Regions from separate parts of the Pseudomonas sp. PvP027 genome, predicted to be linked through region 4. Evidence: predicted binding sites of a transcription regulator. Region 4 holds the regulator's gene; each other region holds the start of a gene.
The links. Region 4 encodes FliA, which starts transcription of late flagellar genes. Its sites were predicted from a motif close to CTAAAGTTTNNNNNNNNNNNGCCGNTAA; they were not measured.

Region 1: the regulator FliA is predicted to act here: its motif matches at 2,693-2,720, upstream of JOE33_RS03135 (methyl-accepting chemotaxis protein).
Region 2: the regulator FliA is predicted to act here: its motif matches at 2,158-2,185, upstream of JOE33_RS07785 (methyl-accepting chemotaxis protein).
Region 3: the regulator FliA is predicted to act here: its motif matches at 1,816-1,843, upstream of JOE33_RS03275 (methyl-accepting chemotaxis protein).

Annotation. Positions count from the first base shown of each region.
Region 1 is NZ_JAFIBK010000001.1:818,533-822,719, reverse strand. Features, by position in the region: gene JOE33_RS03140 (LysR family transcriptional regulator) at 1-420, shown strand, start outside; gene JOE33_RS03135 (methyl-accepting chemotaxis protein) at 645-2,585, opposite strand; gene JOE33_RS03130 (sarcosine oxidase) at 2,800-3,372, opposite strand; gene JOE33_RS03125 (2Fe-2S iron-sulfur cluster-binding protein) at 3,376-4,187, opposite strand, start outside.
Region 2 is NZ_JAFIBK010000001.1:1,900,197-1,904,383, forward strand. Features, by position in the region: gene JOE33_RS07780 (chemotaxis protein CheW) at 1-362, opposite strand, end outside; gene JOE33_RS07785 (methyl-accepting chemotaxis protein) at 370-1,992, opposite strand; gene JOE33_RS07790 (NEL domain-containing protein) at 2,289-4,187, shown strand, end outside.
Region 3 is NZ_JAFIBK010000001.1:853,580-857,766, forward strand. Features, by position in the region: gene JOE33_RS03275 (methyl-accepting chemotaxis protein) at 87-1,709, opposite strand; gene JOE33_RS03280 (MFS transporter) at 2,287-3,609, opposite strand; gene JOE33_RS03285 (SMP-30/gluconolactonase/LRE family protein) at 3,693-4,187, opposite strand, start outside.
Region 4 is NZ_JAFIBK010000001.1:5,164,694-5,168,880, forward strand. Features, by position in the region: gene flhF (flagellar biosynthesis protein FlhF) at 1-1,277, shown strand, start outside; gene fleN (flagellar synthesis regulator FleN) at 1,393-2,226, shown strand; gene fliA (RNA polymerase sigma factor FliA) at 2,223-2,963, shown strand; gene JOE33_RS22510 (chemotaxis response regulator CheY) at 3,220-3,594, shown strand; gene JOE33_RS22515 (protein phosphatase CheZ) at 3,614-4,187, shown strand, end outside.

The DNA of each region.
Region 1 (4,187 bases), 4.3 Mb from region 4:
CAGTGCGCTTCGCTGGTGTGTGCTTCTCCAGCCTATCTCGCTGTGCACGGCACACCGATCAGGCCACAGGAACTGCCTGCCCACAACTGCCTGACCTATTCGTACTTCGGCAAAAGCCTGTGGGAGTTCACCCATCAGCAACTGCCGCTCAGTGTGCCGGTCGGCGGCAACCTCAGTGCCAACGATTCAGTGGTGCTGCTGGAGGCCGCAGTGGCTGGAGCCGGCATCAGCCTGCAGCCGGTGCATTCGGCGGCGCCGCTGATTGCGAGCGGCAAGCTGATCGCCCTGATGCCGGAGTACCAGCCACGGGCTCTGGGGATACACGCCATCTACACCTCAAGGCACCATCAGTCGGCAACGCTGCGCACTTTTCTGACTTTTTTGACTGAGTGGTTTGAGAGGGAGGGCGCAGAGCCCTGAGACAAGATCACCTACTGCGGACAGGACGCAGAGCGTCCGGAACGGCATGCCCACGCGGAGCATGGGCACGATGAAGGGCATCCAGACACCTATCGTTCCCATGCTCCAGCGTGGGAATGCCCTGGGTAACGCTCCGCGCCACAGATCTGCACTGCGTACGCAGAGCATGGGCACGATAGGGGTGTGCGGATACCTAGCGTTTCTCACGCTCCGCGTATGCATTATCAGGTCTTGAACTTGCGCACCAGACCGTCCAGTTCGCTGGACAGGATCTCCAGACTTCTGGAATCCGCGCGGGCCGAGTCCGAGAGTTCGGCGATCAACTGCGCATCGCCATGGATCTGGCTGATGTGCCGGTTGATGTCTTCGGCCACCTGATGCTGTTCCTCGGCGGCGGTTGCGATCTGGGTGTTCATGTCGCGAATCACATCCACTGACTCGCGGATTTGCCCGAAGCTGCTGCGTGCCTGCCCGATCTTGGTCACCGATTGCTGCGAGACGTCGAGGCTGGCATGCATCTGCTGCGCCACCGACGCCGTGCGTTTGGCCAGGTTGCCCAGCAGGTTGTCGATTTCGGCGGTCGAGTCCGACGTACGCTTGGCCAGTGCGCGGACTTCGTCGGCTACGACGGCGAAGCCGCGACCCTGTTCGCCTGCACGTGCTGCCTCGATGGCGGCGTTGAGCGCCAGCAGGTTGGTCTGCTCGGCAATCGAGCGGATGGTGTTGAGAATCGACTGAATGCCTGCGCTGTCCTTTTCCAGTTGTGTCATGTCCTTGGCCGAGCGGGTGAGTTCCTCGCTGAGCTGGTCGACGCTGCGCACCGCATCGTCGATCTGACGCTGACCTTCACGCGCCTGTTGCTGACCGTTGTCGGCCGAGTCGGCGGCCTGGCTGCAGGAGCGGGCGACTTCATTGGAAGTGGCGACCATTTCATGAAACGCCGTGGAGACCATGTCCACTGCTTCGCGCTGCCGGCCAGCGGCTTCGGCCATGTCGTTGGAGACACGTGTCGAGCTGTGTGAGGCTTCGAGAATCTTCCCCGCGGCCTGGCCGATGTGCTGGATCAGGCTGCGAATCGCAGTCAGGAACTTGTTGAACCAGCCTGCCAGTTGCGCGGTTTCATCCTTGCCGCGCACGGCGAGGTTCTGGGTCAGGTCGCCTTCGCCACCGGCAATGCCTTCCAGCCCGCTGGAAACGCTGTGGATCGGGCGCACGATGACGCTGGCGAAACTGGCACCGACGATGGCGAAAACCAGCGCCAGCACGGCAGCGATGATGCCGATCAACCAGGTCAGGCGGGTGGCCGAAGCCATCACTTCGTCCTGTTTGATCAGGCCGATGAAGTTCCAGCCCAGCTGCTCGGATGAGTACACATTGGCCATGTAACGCTCGCCGTTGAGTGTGACCTCGACCAGACCACTGGCAGTTTTGGCCAGCTCGCTGAAGCCGTCGCCCAGCTCACCCAGTTTCTTGAAGTTATGCTCGGGCTGCTTGGGATCGACCAGCACGGTGCCGTTCTTTTCCATCAGCATCAGATAGCCGCTTTCGCCCAGTTTGATCTGCTTGACGATGTTGGTCAGTTGCTTGAGCGATACGTCGATATTGACCACGCCGCCAGGGTTGCCCAGCTTGTTGGGGATCGCCCGGATGGTGCTGACCAGCACAGCGTCGTCGTTGGCCCAGTAATAGGCATCGCTGCGCACGGTCTTGCCGGCATTGGCCATCGCCGTCTTGTACCACGGCCGCACACGCGGGTCGTAGTTGCTCATTTTCGGGTCTTCCGGCGTCATGATGTAGCTGCCGTTGATCAGACCATAAGAGACGTAGGAGTAGGCTGGGTGAGCCTTGGCGATACTGGCGAACAGCTCGGTCGCCTGCCTGTCATTCTCGGACTGCGCGGTAGGCGTCGCACCCATGTAGTTGCGGAAATCATCGCTCGCCCCGGCGATCAGCGGGTGCGCCGCGATGTAATTGACGTTCTGCGTAATACCGTCGAAAAACAGCTGCATGGCATTGTCGACCTGGCGAATTTCTCGCGCGCTGCTGTCCGCGAAATCACTGGTCGCCTTGTCACGCAGGTTTACGATCACGATGGCGGCGACGACTAGTATGGGCAAGCACGCAATGACTGCGAACGCCCACGTCAATTTCTGTTTGATATTCATTTGAGCTCCGGGATGTCCGTTACTGCCGCAAGTGTTGGGCGCTGCATGTATGCAGTCTGCGACCCGGGGCATTGAGCTGAGGGTCACTCTTATGGTCTACCAAGAGGTCAACGGCTTTTTGCCGGCATTCTTTAACTGGCTTGGCGGTAACAGACACTTGTTGTCGTTTATGAGCACGACACGACCTTTGCTCAGTAACGCAGTAACCCGGGGTTCATAAATAGCGCCCTCCAAACTCGGTCATGGCATCCAGCATCGCATCCTTGAAGTAAGCCAGTGAAGCCCGATCAAAGAGAATCTGGAAACAGGGTTCGGTCTGCACGCCGAGGTTGATGACGATCACATTGATGCGCGCCGCCGAGGTCTGCGCCACCGAGCCGGCTGCAAAAGCCTCCGGGCGCAGATCCACGCCACACAGCTTGGACATTACCCGGGAGATGCAAGCGCCACTCAGTTGCAGCCAGGCATGGCTGTCTTCGCGAGGCAGCAGGTAATTGGCGCTGTGGTCCAGCTCCCAGCGAGCTTCTTCATCGGCAATGCGCTGCCCGTTATCAAGCGGGCTGCCCAGCAGCAGGAATTCGGTCTGCGAAAGGCGTGCGACATGGCTGCCGTCCGCCTGCGTGACGGCGCTGTTCGGTGCGTCGGGCAGGTTGAAACCGCGTGCCGTCAGGTATTCAGCGCTTTGCGTACCACGAAATCCCACGCGTGGCCGATCGGTGAGGTCTTGCAGTGTGCACAAGGCGCGCGCGTTGGCGCCGACAGGGCGGTCCTGGATAAGGCTGGTCATGGGTCAGAGCTCCTGGCGCTGGTTTTCAGGGTCGAAGAAGGGCAGTTTCACGACGGTGGCCTGAACCACCACACCGTCTTCGACGCGGATCGGAATCTGCTGGCCGGGAGTGCTCTGGTCGAACGCGGCATAGGCCATGCCGATGATCATGCCCAGAGTCGAGGAGTACTCGCAGGACGTCACGTTGCCACTGATGTCCGGGCCCTTGAGCACCAGATGGCCCTCAAGTGGCAGCGGGCTGGCCTTGGGCAGGGTGAAGCCAACCAGTTTGCGCTTTTGCGGCTGAGCCTCGAGGATGTCCACCGAGCGGCGACCAACAAAGAAAGGCTTGCTCCGGCTGACGGCCCAACCCATATCGATCTCTGCCGGATGGGTCATGCCGTCGGTATCCTGGCTGATGATGACGTGACCTTTTTCCAGACGTAACAGACGTTGCGTCTCGACGCCGAACGGACGCATGTCGAATGCCTTGCCAGCCTCGACAAGCGCATCCCAGAGTCTGAGCGCGTGACGAGCGGGGACGTGGATCTCGTAGCCCAGTTCGCCGACGAAGCCGACCCGCAACAGCCGCGCCTTGATGCCGGCAACAGTGCCCAGGCGCACGCCAAGATAAGGGAAACCTGCGGCAGACAGATCAAGGTCGGTACAGACCTGCTCCAGCACCTTGCGCGAATCCGGACCCGCCAGGTTGACCGCAGCAATGGCCGCCGTGACGTTGGTGATGTCCACGTTCAGACGCCACTGGGCATTCCACTTGAGCATCTGCTGATAAATGCGATCCACACCGCTGGTGGTGGCGGTGACATAGAAATGCT
Region 2 (4,187 bases), 3.3 Mb from region 4:
TGCGCAACCGGGCAGCGCAGCGTTTCGGTCGCCTGTTCCAGAATCAGCCCGAGCAATTGCGCCGGGTGCGCGTCGTCGTAGCGATAATGCACCAGCACCATTCGCGTACTGGTGCGCGAGCGCGCCGGCTGGCCGGAATTCAGCGCACTGATGTCAATCACCGGCACGATCTCGCCGCGGTGGGCAAAGATTCCCGCTACCCAGTGAGGTGCCTGGGCAATGGTCTTGAGCTTCACACGCGGCAGGATTTCAGCGATCTCGGTCGCGTCCAGCGCATAGCGGTCCTCGCCGATGCAAAACAGCAGAAAGAGCTTGCTGGCGGTCAGTGGCGTGCCATTGCGCCTCGGCGATTGATCGCTCATTGAGCCTTCAGACCTTGAATCGCGAAACGCCACTGCGCAGCCCGACCGCGACCTGACTCAACTCGTCGATGGCGAAACTGGCTTGACGCAGTGAGTCGACGGTCTGGCTGCTGGCATCCGCCAGCTGCACCAGCGCCTGATTGATCTGTTCGGCGCCGGTGGCCTGAGCCTGCATGCCTTCGTTGACCATAAGCACACGGGGTGCCAGTGCCTGAACCTGATGAATGATCTGCGACAATTGCTCGCCGACCTGAGTGACCTCGAACATGCCGCGGCGCACCTCTTCGGAAAACTTGTCCATGCCCATCACGCCAGCAGACACCGCCGACTGGATTTCCCGCACCATCTGCTCGATGTCATAAGTGGCGACGGCAGTCTGGTCGGCAAGGCGACGCACCTCGGTGGCAACCACTGCAAACCCGCGACCGTACTCACCCGCCTTCTCGGCCTCGATGGCGGCATTGAGCGACAGCAGGTTGGTCTGGTCGGCGACCTTGACGATGGTGACGACGACCTGATTGATGTTACCGGCCTTCTCGTTGAGGATCGCCAGCTTGGCGTTGACCAGATTGGCAGCGCCCATCACCTGATGCATGGTGTCTTCCATGCGTGCCAGCCCCTGCTGGCCGGAACCGGCGAGAACCGACGCCTGATCGGCCGCCGAGGTGACTTCGGTCATGGTCCGCACCAGATCCCGCGAGGTGGCAGCGATTTCCCGCGACGTGGCGCCGATCTCGGTGGTGGTTGCAGCGGTCTCGGTGGCAGTAGCCTGCTGCTGGCGGGACGTTGCGGCGATCTCGGTGACCGAGGTAGTGACCTGCACCGAAGAGCGCTGCGCCTGCGCAACCAGCGCGGTGAGCTCGGTGACCATGTCGTTGAAGCCGGTCTCGACCGCATTGAACTCGTCCTTGCGCGACAGGCTCAGACGGGTACTCAAATCCCCCTTGCGCATGACGTCCAGGATACCCACGATCAGTTGCATCGGGGCCATGATCGAGCGCATCAGCAACAGCCCGCATGCAGCTGCCGCCATGATAGCGATCAGCAGAGAAAGCACCATGCTGACCTTGGCACCCAGCACAGCATTGACGATATTGGTGGTGGCCTGATCCGCCAGCTGTTTATTGGCCACGATGAGCTCATTGAGCTGCTTGCGGCCCGCGAGCCAGACCGGGTTGACTTCGCCATAGAACTCGGCGCGCGCACCTGCGTAGTCGCCGCGATCGTACTTGGCGTGAACCTCGGCGAGCATGCGCGAATAGGCTTCGCGGCGCTTTTCGAAAAGCGCGAAGCTGTCTCTGTCTGAATCATCGAAGATAGACTTCTTGTAGCCGTCCATCTGTGCCTGCAGGTTTTCGTCAAAACCCTGAAACTGGTCTCGTTCCTGCTTGGTCAGCGGCCGCCCCTGCCCTTCGGCAATCAGCTCCAGCGTGCGGATGTAACTCTCGCCCCAGGCACTGCGCACCAGGGTGCTGTAGTAGACACCGGGCAACGCATCGAGACGAACATCTTCCTCGCTGGACTCGATGGACAACAACCGTGAATAAGATACAACGACCATCAGTAGCATGATTGCGATGATGACGGCGAAACTCGCCAGAATCCGTTGGCGCAAGGTCCAGTTCTTCACAGTCAGCCCTCAAGAGTTCAACGACGGCGTCGGGCCGTGTTCAAGAAGCGGACCGACGAACGGTCCAAACGGCGTGAGTATAGCCCAGCCGTCAAACGTTACATGGGTAATACAGAACGAAGTCACGGCCGCTATCGACCATCGCTCTTTTGCCCTCTTCATGTCTTGTCGGCCATCGTCACCACTACTTGAGCAACGGCCTTCAGAAACAGCAAGCGTACATAGATAGTTAACACTTGAACGGCAAGTCGCGGCCGTAAGCTTTGTCGCCTGTTCATTCACGACAAGGCACTTAAATGCTGGATCTATCTCCGTCGGGCAAGGCGCCTGCGCTCCCGCATCTGCAACTGATAAAAGACAAATCCCCCGCGTGGCTGCTTCAAGCTGAGCCGGCAACTCATGCAGCCTTGCGCAAGGCTTCGCGCCGGCCCGTGCAATGGCTGGCGAGCGCACGCACGTCCAGCCCTGCTCAAGTCGCCGAGCTGCAGCGCCTGTATGCCGAGCACCGCGACCACGAGCAACAGGTACGCCCGACGCTGGATCGCCTGTCGACGCTGGAGGACTTCGCAAGCCCCCTGCTGACAGCCGCCATCAAGGATCGCTTCGGGCTGGAGGTGGACGTTGCCGACACCTGGCTGTTCCACGCCAGTCGTGCGCGAGTCGACCAATCGTTCAATACGGCATCCAGAGACCCGGTAACACAGGCCAACATTGCCCTGAGGGCCGCAACCCAAAGCCTGCTCAAGGCAGCGCTGCAGAATTTCGAAGCCTGGGAAACAGCACCGGGCGCAATGGACTCCAGCACCGGCATCAAGGCCCAGGTGTTTTCTTCCTTTGAAATCCTCGGCCAACAGATCACCGGCAAGTCCTTGCCCATTTCACCGACCGATTTTGCAGCGCTGTGCCGTGAGCTGGACCTGGGCGGCCGATACCAGGCGCATCTTCAGTCCGTCTTCAGCACACCTTTGACACCCGAGGAAACTGCAGACGCTGCGGCATCTAGACTGAGTCAGAGCTTCATGCAACTGGAATCATCGTCGATCCGGCTGCAGTTACAGATTGCATCCCTGCAACAACAGGTCAGCCCGGCGTTGCAAGGCGCCGTTCTGGACATTCTCGATGGCAAACAACATGTCCGGCTCGATAACAGGCCGGTCAACTGCAGCGTACTGTGCCTGGGTGATATCGAACTAACCGGTATTCTGGTTATTGGCAAGGATCGGGATACTGCTACTCAGGCAGAACGGATTGTGGTGTATATCCCGGATGATCCCGTTGCGCCGCTGAAGGAATACGACTCGGTCGAAGTGTTCATAAATGCATTGCGCGACCGGATGTTCATCAACGGCTACCTGAACTTCTTCATGCGCTTCATACCGGCGCGCCATAGAAGTGCCTTGTTTGAAAAGTTGTCTGAACGCCTGCACCCCAAAGTCAAGAAAGGCGGCATTTTCGAGCGTCAGTGGCTGGAGCGTGAAGCCGACCGAAACGCCCGACTCGACCTGAGAGAAAGCGTGCTGCAAGGTCCACTGCTGGACAACCTGTACGAGCGCAAACGCGCAGCCTTGCGCGACGACGCACTGTTTCATGGTGTACCTACCGCGGCGCAGGACCAGAAGACCTTCGATGAGCGCGTGCAGTACTTCATGGACACCGCCTTCAATGTCCTGAATATCGCAGGCTTCGTCGTTCCGGTATTGGGCGAGGTGATGATGGCCGTTACCGCCATTCAGCTGGCTCACGAAGTGTACGAAGGCGTGGAGAGCTGGGCCAAGGACGAGAAACGGCAAGCGTTCGCCTACCTGTTCGATGTGCTCGAGAACGTTGCGCTGATATCGGCGCTTGGCGCCGCAGCGACAGGCGCAGCAGGCATCCCCGCGGTACAGGCGCCCGAGTTCGTGACCAGCCTCAAGCCTGTGGATTTACCGGGTGGCACAACCCGCCTGTGGAAGCCTGACCTGACACCCTTTGCCCATGACATCGTCCTGCCCAAGGGGCTGCAGCCCGACGCTAAGGGCCTGTACACATGGCAAGGCAAACAATGGTTACCACTTGAAGGACGCACCTATTCGGTCAGCTCTGCCGCCAACGGCGACGGTTACCTGATCGAGCATCCGACCCACGCGGACAGCTACCAGCCCGCCTTGCGACACAACGGCGCGGGAGCATGGCTGCATGAGCTCGATCAGCCGCTG
Region 3 (4,187 bases), 4.3 Mb from region 4:
TATGCCAGAAAAAACCCCGGGATTAGCCATAGACCAATACCGGGGTTTTCAGCAGCGTGAGCGGGTTGACGAGCTTTCTTCAGACCTTATAGCCGAAACTTGCCCACTTCCGTCTGCAGGCTGGTGGCGAGGATCTTCAGGCCGCCGCTGGTCTTGAGCAGTTCCTGAACCGACATGTTGTTCTGTTCAGCCATTTGCGCAGAGCGCTCGACGTTACGTGCAACATCCTGGCTGGCGGCGGTTTGCTCACGCAGCGCGAAAGATATCTGGTCGACCACCTGCAGAACCTTGCCCGAACTGTCGCGAATCTCAATGATCGCTTGACCGGCAGTGCCCGCCATTTCCACGCCTTCGTTCACTTCCTGAACGCCGCTGCGCATGCTCTCGACGGTTTCCCGTACGCCCGCCTGAATTTTATCGATCATCCCGGCGATTTCCTTGGTGGACTTGCCGGTGTTCTGCGCCAGCAGGCGTACTTCGTCGGCAACCACTGCGAAGCCACGTCCCTGTTCACCGGCACGCGCCGCCTCGATGGCAGCGTTGAGGGCCAGCAGGTTGGTCTGATCGGCAATGCCCTGAATCACGCTGACGATCGACGAAATGTGCTCGGAGTGCTGACCCAGTCCTGCGACCTGAGTAGAAGACAGCTGCACTGTCCGGGCGATGCCATTCATGCTGGACAGGGTATTTTCGATGACCTGCGCACCGTCCTTCGACTGCTGCCCTGAGCGGCTGGCGAGTTCATGCGCCTCATCGGCGTTTTCGGAAACGTGATGGATGCTGACGGTCAGTTCTTCGATAGTAGCCGCCATCGCCGAGGCGGACGTCGACTGTTCCTGGATAGCACCGGACAGCTGTTCGGAAGCACCGGAAATCTGTTGCACGGCGACGACCAGTTGATTGGCGGCCTGGCTGATCTGTTGAATCATCTCGCGCAGGCGATTCTGCATACGATCAAAGGCTTTCGGCAGTTCATCGTGACTGCTGGTGTCGATCACAGTGTCCAGCTTGCCATTGGCAATTGCCGTTGCGGCATCAATGGCCAGTTGCAAGCGCGCCGTGGTGCTGCGCCCCAATACAGCGGCAAGGATCATCGCAAGAACAGCCGCGGCCAGGCCGCCGCACATCAGAATCATGATCGCAAACCGCTTGGCATCGGACATTTCCTGACTGCGCTGAACCAGCAACTTTTGCTCAGTACCGCTGATTTCAGCGAGCAGAGCACGCATGCTGTCCATCTTGGCTTTGTCGGCCCCCGAGGTGATGCGTGCATCCAGCTCATCATCAGGCATATTGCGTGCAGTCAGATCGCGGCGCAGGGCGATGATCGGATTGATATCTTCATCGAGCCAGCGCTTCTGGGTATCACCCAGAGCGGCCAGGCGGCGCTGCTGCTCCGCATTGTCAGCTGTCAGGCGCTTGAGCGAATCGAGTTCTTCGTTGAAACGCCTCTCCCCCGCCACCAATGGCTCCAGGAACGCATCCTTCGAAGCGATGACAAAGCCTCGCATCCCGGTCTCGATATTGATCAGCTGTTCAAGGGCAAGTTGCGCTTCGCTCAGCACCTGGTACGTATGAACATTGCTGTTTGTAGCCTCTTCGACCTGCTCGAAACCTCTGTAAGCACTCGCGACAAGGACGACGATAAGCACGATGATCGCGGCAAAGCTGAAGTAAAGCTTTTGCGAGATGCTGAGTTTGCTGAACATGATGTCGGTCCTGAACTAGCCATTCCGTGGCTTGCATGGTGGGCGCTATCACTCGTAAAAATGGGCTGAACCAACTTTTATGATTGATGTCATTGAGATAGTACTCATGTCGCCCGCCAGCTCAGTAACTTTAGAAGCTATAAGCTTACAAAACCTGAATAAAGGCTCTAAACCAAGCTAAGGCAATGATATTTAAGGATAAAAAATTTTTATTACACTTGGCATTCAATACTCTATACAACTCGAAAAACTTGACGCCCGAAGATTTCTGACGTCGATTTTTTGCCTGTGTTAGTCAAGGTATGTTCTGATTGCGACAGCTCAGATGTCGCTGAATAGCAAGTAATGGAGGGAAAAGTCATACTTTATCTTCGCTATTGAATCGGTTTACCGGCCCGAAAAGCGCTTGCGACCCCTTTTAAAGTGAAGTTTTCCGGTTGATACGGGGACAGATTTTGAGCGCTTACGCTGTCTTTCCGGTCCCCGCAGGCTGACGCATTAGTCCAGATACCGAGCATCCCTACAGAGCGGCTTACGGCTATTTCAGATCAAAACCAAGTGACATCACTGCCCGTCCTCACACGCTCCGCTGCACCGTCAGCAACTCTGGACGGTGAGAAAACAGCTGCAGGAACGCCCCGCCCAATGCGCAACCGGCCATTACGAAAAAGCACACGGTATAGCCGCTGAGGCTGGTCCAGCCACCGCCCATGGAAATCAGCGTTCCCATCAGCACCGGGGCGATACCGCCGCCGATGAACATCGCTGTGGTGATGATCCCGTTGGCTGTGGATGTCGCCGAAGGTTGCGCCGAGTCGGAAGCGACCGCGTAGTAGATGGGCCAGACAGCATTGGCGACCAGGCCGAACAGCAACTGCACGGCGATGACGATCAGGATGGTGTTGGCGAAGTAAAAGGCCCCGACGCTGACCGCCATCCATATGCCGCAGATGATCAATGTGATGCGCCGACCGATGATGTCCGACAGCGATGGCCAGATCAATTGCCCGAGGATGCCGGTCAGGGTGAACACCACGCTCATTCCCGCCGACTCGGCCAGCGACAGGTTGAGGATGTTGTACAGATAGGCTGGCAGGACAATGTTGACGCCCATGTACACCACTTGGGTGAGCATGGTGTTACCGGCAGTCAGGGCGATGTTGCGGTTGCTCAGGGTTGCCTTCACCGACTTCCAGACCTGGCCTTTTACGTTGGTCGACGGCGTGCTGTCCGGCGGGGTCATGCCTTTGGCAGCGATGTCCACGTACAGTTGAGTGATGCGCTCGGCCGTCGAGTAGCGTGCCCAGAAAATCATCAGCGGCAGCGCTACGACGAAGGCGAAGAAGAATACATAACGCCAGTTTTCCTCTCCGTAAGTGCTGATCACGAAACTGGCGACAATGCCGCTGAGCATCGCGCCGATGGGGTAACCGGTATGGTGCGCGCCCAGAGCAAAACCGCGACGTTCTACTGGCCACCACTCGGCAGTATTGCTGACACCGACAGGCTCGCCCCAGCCAGCGCCCAGATTCACCCCGACGCGCAAGGCGATGAAACTGGCCAGGCTGCCACTCAATGCCTTGAAGCCCGACAGAAACGACAGCGCGGTGTAACCCAGTACCAGCGGCACCTGAAAGCGCGCCCTCTTCCACCCACCGCCGTAGCGATCACTCCAGATAGAGCCGGGAATATCGAGAACGGCCAGTGCCAGCATGACCACCGTTGCCACCGTCCCCCACTGATCCGCAGACAGGTCGAAATGCTTGGAAATCGTCGGCCCCAGGCGCAAGACGATCTCGCGATCGTAGGCGTTCAAAATCCAGATCATCCAGCAGACCAGCAACGACACCCACGAAAAACGATGAATCTTGCCCAGCGATGCATTCTTGTTATTTGGCATGGGAAATCTCCAGGCGTGTCGCGCACGCCCCAGCGAGAAAGGGTTCAGTCGTCCTTAACGTTCAGGTTCGGTCTGTTGGTGGGTTAACTGGCAAAGCGCCGCTCGGCAATGCCTTTCACACCCAGCCCGGTGATGGCGAACAGGGCACCGCGCTGCTGGCCATCTTCCGGGAAACGCGGCAACGGCGGCTTGGCCATGGAGGTGACAAACAGTGTGTCCAGATTCGGGCCGCCGAAGGTCAGACTGGTCACTTTCTTCACCGGCATGTCGATGATGCGATCCACCCGCCCGTCAGGGGTGTAACGCACCAGCTTTCCGGCATACACCAGCGCTTGCCACAGACAGCCTTCGGCATCCACGGTGCAGCCATCCGCCGCGCCCCCTGCCGAGGTGTCGACCTTGGTAAAGGTGCGTCTGTTGGCGACTGCGCCGCTGGCGTTGTCGTAATCGTAGGTCCAGATCTCTCCTGACCAGGTGTCGGCGAAATAAAAAGTTTCCCCGCCCGGACTCCAGCAAGGGCCGTTGGACACGATGATGCCCTCATCCAGGGTGTGCAGGCTCAGGTCCGGGTCGAGGCG
Region 4 (4,187 bases):
TTCGTGATGAGCTGGGCGCGGAAGCGGCCATCATCGGTAACCGGCGCATTGCTGGTGGCGTAGAGCTGACTGCTGCTCTGGATTACAAGCTGTCCGCCCTGGCACCGCGTGTGCCGAACATGGAACTGGAAGACGAGCTGCGCAAGACCCAGTCGCGCATCGTCTCCGCCCAGGCCGAATTGAACAATCGCAGCGACAGCGACGCATCGATCAACCTGCAGCTGTTTTCCGGCAAGCCGGTCAACCCTGCCGATACGCACATCGAACCGACACTCGAAGAGCCGCCGCGTCCATTTGCTTACGCACCGCCGCAGGCCGCCGAGCCTGCCGTTGGCCAGCGCGCCTATGACTCGATGCGCTCCGAATTGAATGGCCTGCGTGAGCTGCTGGAAGTCCAGCTCGGCTCGCTGGCGTGGAACCAGTTGCAGGGCACTCGTCCGCAGCAGGCCAACCTGTGGCGTCGTCTGCAGCGTGTCGGCCTGTCCGGCCCGCTGTCACGCGACTTGTTGTCGATGATTCCGGAGATTGACGAGCCTCGTCAGGCCTGGCGCATGCTGCTGGCGCACCTGGCACGCATGATCGCCGTACCGGAAGTCGAGCCGCTGGAAGAGGGCGGTGTGATTGCGATGGTCGGTCCTGCCGGCATGGGCAAGACCACCACCCTGGCCAAACTGGCAGCACGTTACGTGTTGAAGTACGGTCCGCAGAATATCGCACTGGTCAGCATGGACAGTTTCCGTATCGGCGCGCAGGAGCAGCTCAAGACCCTTGGGCGCATCCTCAACGTTCCGGTCACCCATGTCGATCCCGGCCAGTCTCTGGTTCAGGCGCTGGAACCGCTGCTGCGCAAGCGCGTGGTGCTGATTGATACCGCCGGGCTGCAGGCCAGTGATCCTGCGCTGCGCATGCAGCTGGAAAGCCTCGCCGGTCGCGGCATCAAGTCGCGCAACTATCTGGTACTGGCAACCACCAGCCAGAAGCAGGTGCTGACGGCCGCGTATCACAGTTACAAGCGTTGTGGCCTGGCCGGATGCATTCTGACCAAGCTTGATGAAACTGCCAGCCTTGGTGAAGTCCTGAGCCTGGCGATCAGTCACGAACTACCTGTGGCCTACCTCACGGACGGACCACGCATTCCTGATGACCTGCATACTCCGCGTCGTCATCAGTTGGTAAGCCGCGCTGTGAGTGTGCAGATGCAGGACGAGCCTAGCGAAGAAGCAATGGCTGATATGTTTGCTGACCTCTATCACACCCCTGGCAAGAGAGTGGGTTAAGTGATGGATATTATTGGAATGTCCCTGCGTCAACGGTCTGCCATGCAGTGTTCATTTGCGCATGTGCAGCCCTCGATGTGGTTTCGGTCTACGCAAGACAAGGTAAAGAAATAACATGGGCAGCATGCATCCCGTACAGGTTATCGCTGTGACCGGTGGCAAAGGTGGCGTCGGTAAGACTAACGTGTCAGTGAACCTTTCACTGGCCCTCGCCGAGCTTGGCCGTCGCGTCATGCTGCTGGACGCCGATCTGGGTCTGGCCAATGTCGACGTGCTGCTTGGGCTGACGCCCAAACGCACACTTGCCGATGTCATCGAGGGGCGTTGTGAGTTGCGCGACGTGCTGCTGCAGGGGCCGGGCGGGGTTCGAATCGTACCCGCTGCTTCCGGCACCCAGAGCATGGTGCATCTTTCGCCCGCCCAGCATGCCGGCCTGATCCAGGCGTTCAGCGAGATTGGCGACAACCTCGATGTGCTGGTGATCGATACGGCCGCCGGTATCGGCGAGTCGGTGGTCAGCTTCGTGCGCGCCGCTCAGGAAGTGCTGCTGGTAGTGTGCGACGAGCCCACGTCGATCACCGATGCCTACGCCCTGATCAAACTGCTCAATCGCGACTACGGCATGAACCGCTTCCGGGTGCTGGCCAACATGGCACAGAGCCCGCAGGAAGGGCGCAACCTGTTCGCCAAGCTGACCAAAGTGACGGATCGTTTTCTCGATGTTGCGCTTCAGTATGTAGGTGCCGTGCCGTACGACGAATGCGTACGCAAGGCGGTACAGAAACAGCGCGCCGTTTACGAAGCATTCCCGCGTTCCAAATGTGCACTGGCCTTCAAGGCCATTGCCCAGAAGGTTGATACCTGGCCGTTGCCAGCCAACCCGCGGGGTCATCTCGAGTTCTTCGTTGAGCGACTCGTTCACCAGACCAGTGCAGGGCCTGTGCAATGACTGCGAGCGGCTACCAGATGTACAGCAAGGCGTCCCGTAATTCGCAATACGAGTTGATCGAGCGCTATGCGCCTTTGGTCAAGCGTATCGCTTATCATCTGCTGGCGCGCCTGCCGGCCAGCGTACAGGTCGAGGATCTGATCCAGGCCGGTATGATCGGCCTGCTTGAAGTCTCCACCAAGTATGATTCCACCAAGGGCGCGAGTTTCGAGACCTATGCCGGTATTCGCATCCGTGGTGCGATGCTCGATGAAGTGCGCAAGGGTGACTGGGCGCCACGCTCGGTACACCGCAATACGCGCATGGTCAGTGACGCAATTCGGGCAATTGAAGCTAAAACCGGCCGTGACGCTAAAGATCACGAGGTTGCGGCCGAACTCCAGTTGAGTCTCGATGATTACTACGGGATTTTGAATGACACCTTGGGCAGCCGCCTCTTCAGTTTCGACGACCTGCTGCAGGACGGCGATCATGAAGGGCTGCACGAGGATGGCGCAAGCGGTTCGCTTGAGCCGTCGCGCGACCTGGAAGACGAGCGCTTCCAGGCTGCGTTGGCCGATGCAATTGCCAATCTGCCAGAGCGCGAGCGTCTGGTGTTGGCGCTGTACTACGACGAAGAGCTGAACCTCAAGGAAATCGGAGAGGTTCTTGGGGTCAGCGAATCTCGGGTCAGTCAGTTACACAGCCAGTGCGCAGCTCGTTTGCGAGGGCGTTTGGGGGAGTGGCGAGCGCGTTGACAGGCAACGTGCGGTCTATGGCCGCGCGTTGACTGCAAGCCGGCTGTGCAGAGCGTTACGTGGTAACAGGATGGACCCGTCGGAAGCCTGTCAGGCATTGCCTTGATGGGCTTGTTTCTCAGGTCCTTGCCTGTTGTTGTGCCAAGCCCGTCGTCGTTTCGTACAGCCGGGGGTGTGCTGTGCCAGTATTGAGTGAACAGCGTGTTCAGGTGCTGAACGCGTTAAAGACTGCTTGGAGGTCGAATTGGACAAGAACATGAAAATCCTCATCGTTGATGACTTCTCAACGATGCGGCGGATCATCAAGAACCTTTTGCGTGATCTGGGGTTTACCAACACATCGGAAGCGGATGATGGTCTGACCGCATTGCCGATGCTGCAGAGCGGTGCCTTTGACTTTCTGGTGACGGACTGGAACATGCCTGGCATGTCCGGTATCGATCTGCTGCGCGAAGTCCGCAAGGACGAACGCCTCAAGAGCCTTCCCGTGCTGATGGTCACTGCCGAAGCCAAGCGTGAGCAGATCATTGAAGCTGCCCAGGCCGGGGTGAACGGTTATGTAGTCAAGCCATTCACCGCCCAAGCCCTGAAAGACAAGATCGACAAGATCTTTGAACGCGTCAATAGCTGATGCAAGCCGCGAGGGCGCTATGGATAACAATGATTCGATGGCCGACTTTGAGTCGACCTTAAAGAGACACGCGCAGGAACTTGTCACCAGCCTTGAAAAAGGTCGTTTCGGCGACGCTGTGCAACTGATCCACGAACTCAACCAGACACGCGACCGCGGCCTTTATCAGGAAGTGGGCAAGCTGACTCGTGAGCTGCACAGTGCAATCGTGAACTTTCACATTGATCCGCACATGCCTCAGGCCGAGGAGGTGTCGCAGATCACGGATGCTACCGAACGCCTGTCGTATGTGGTGAGGCTGACCGAGAATGCGGCCAACCGCACCATGGACCTGGTGGAGGAAAGCACGCCGGTCATGAACGGCCTGAGTTCCGACGCCAAGGCGTTGAGCGACGACTGGGGACGTTTCATGCGCCGCGAAATCGGTGCCGAAGAGTTCCGCGAGCTGGCCAAGCGGGTCGATGGTTTTTTGACGCGTACCGAAAAGGAGACCCATCAGGTTTCCGCACATCTCAACGACATTCTGCTCGCCCAGGATTACCAGGACCTTACCGGTCAGGTCATCAAGCGCGTGACACAACTGGTCACCGAGG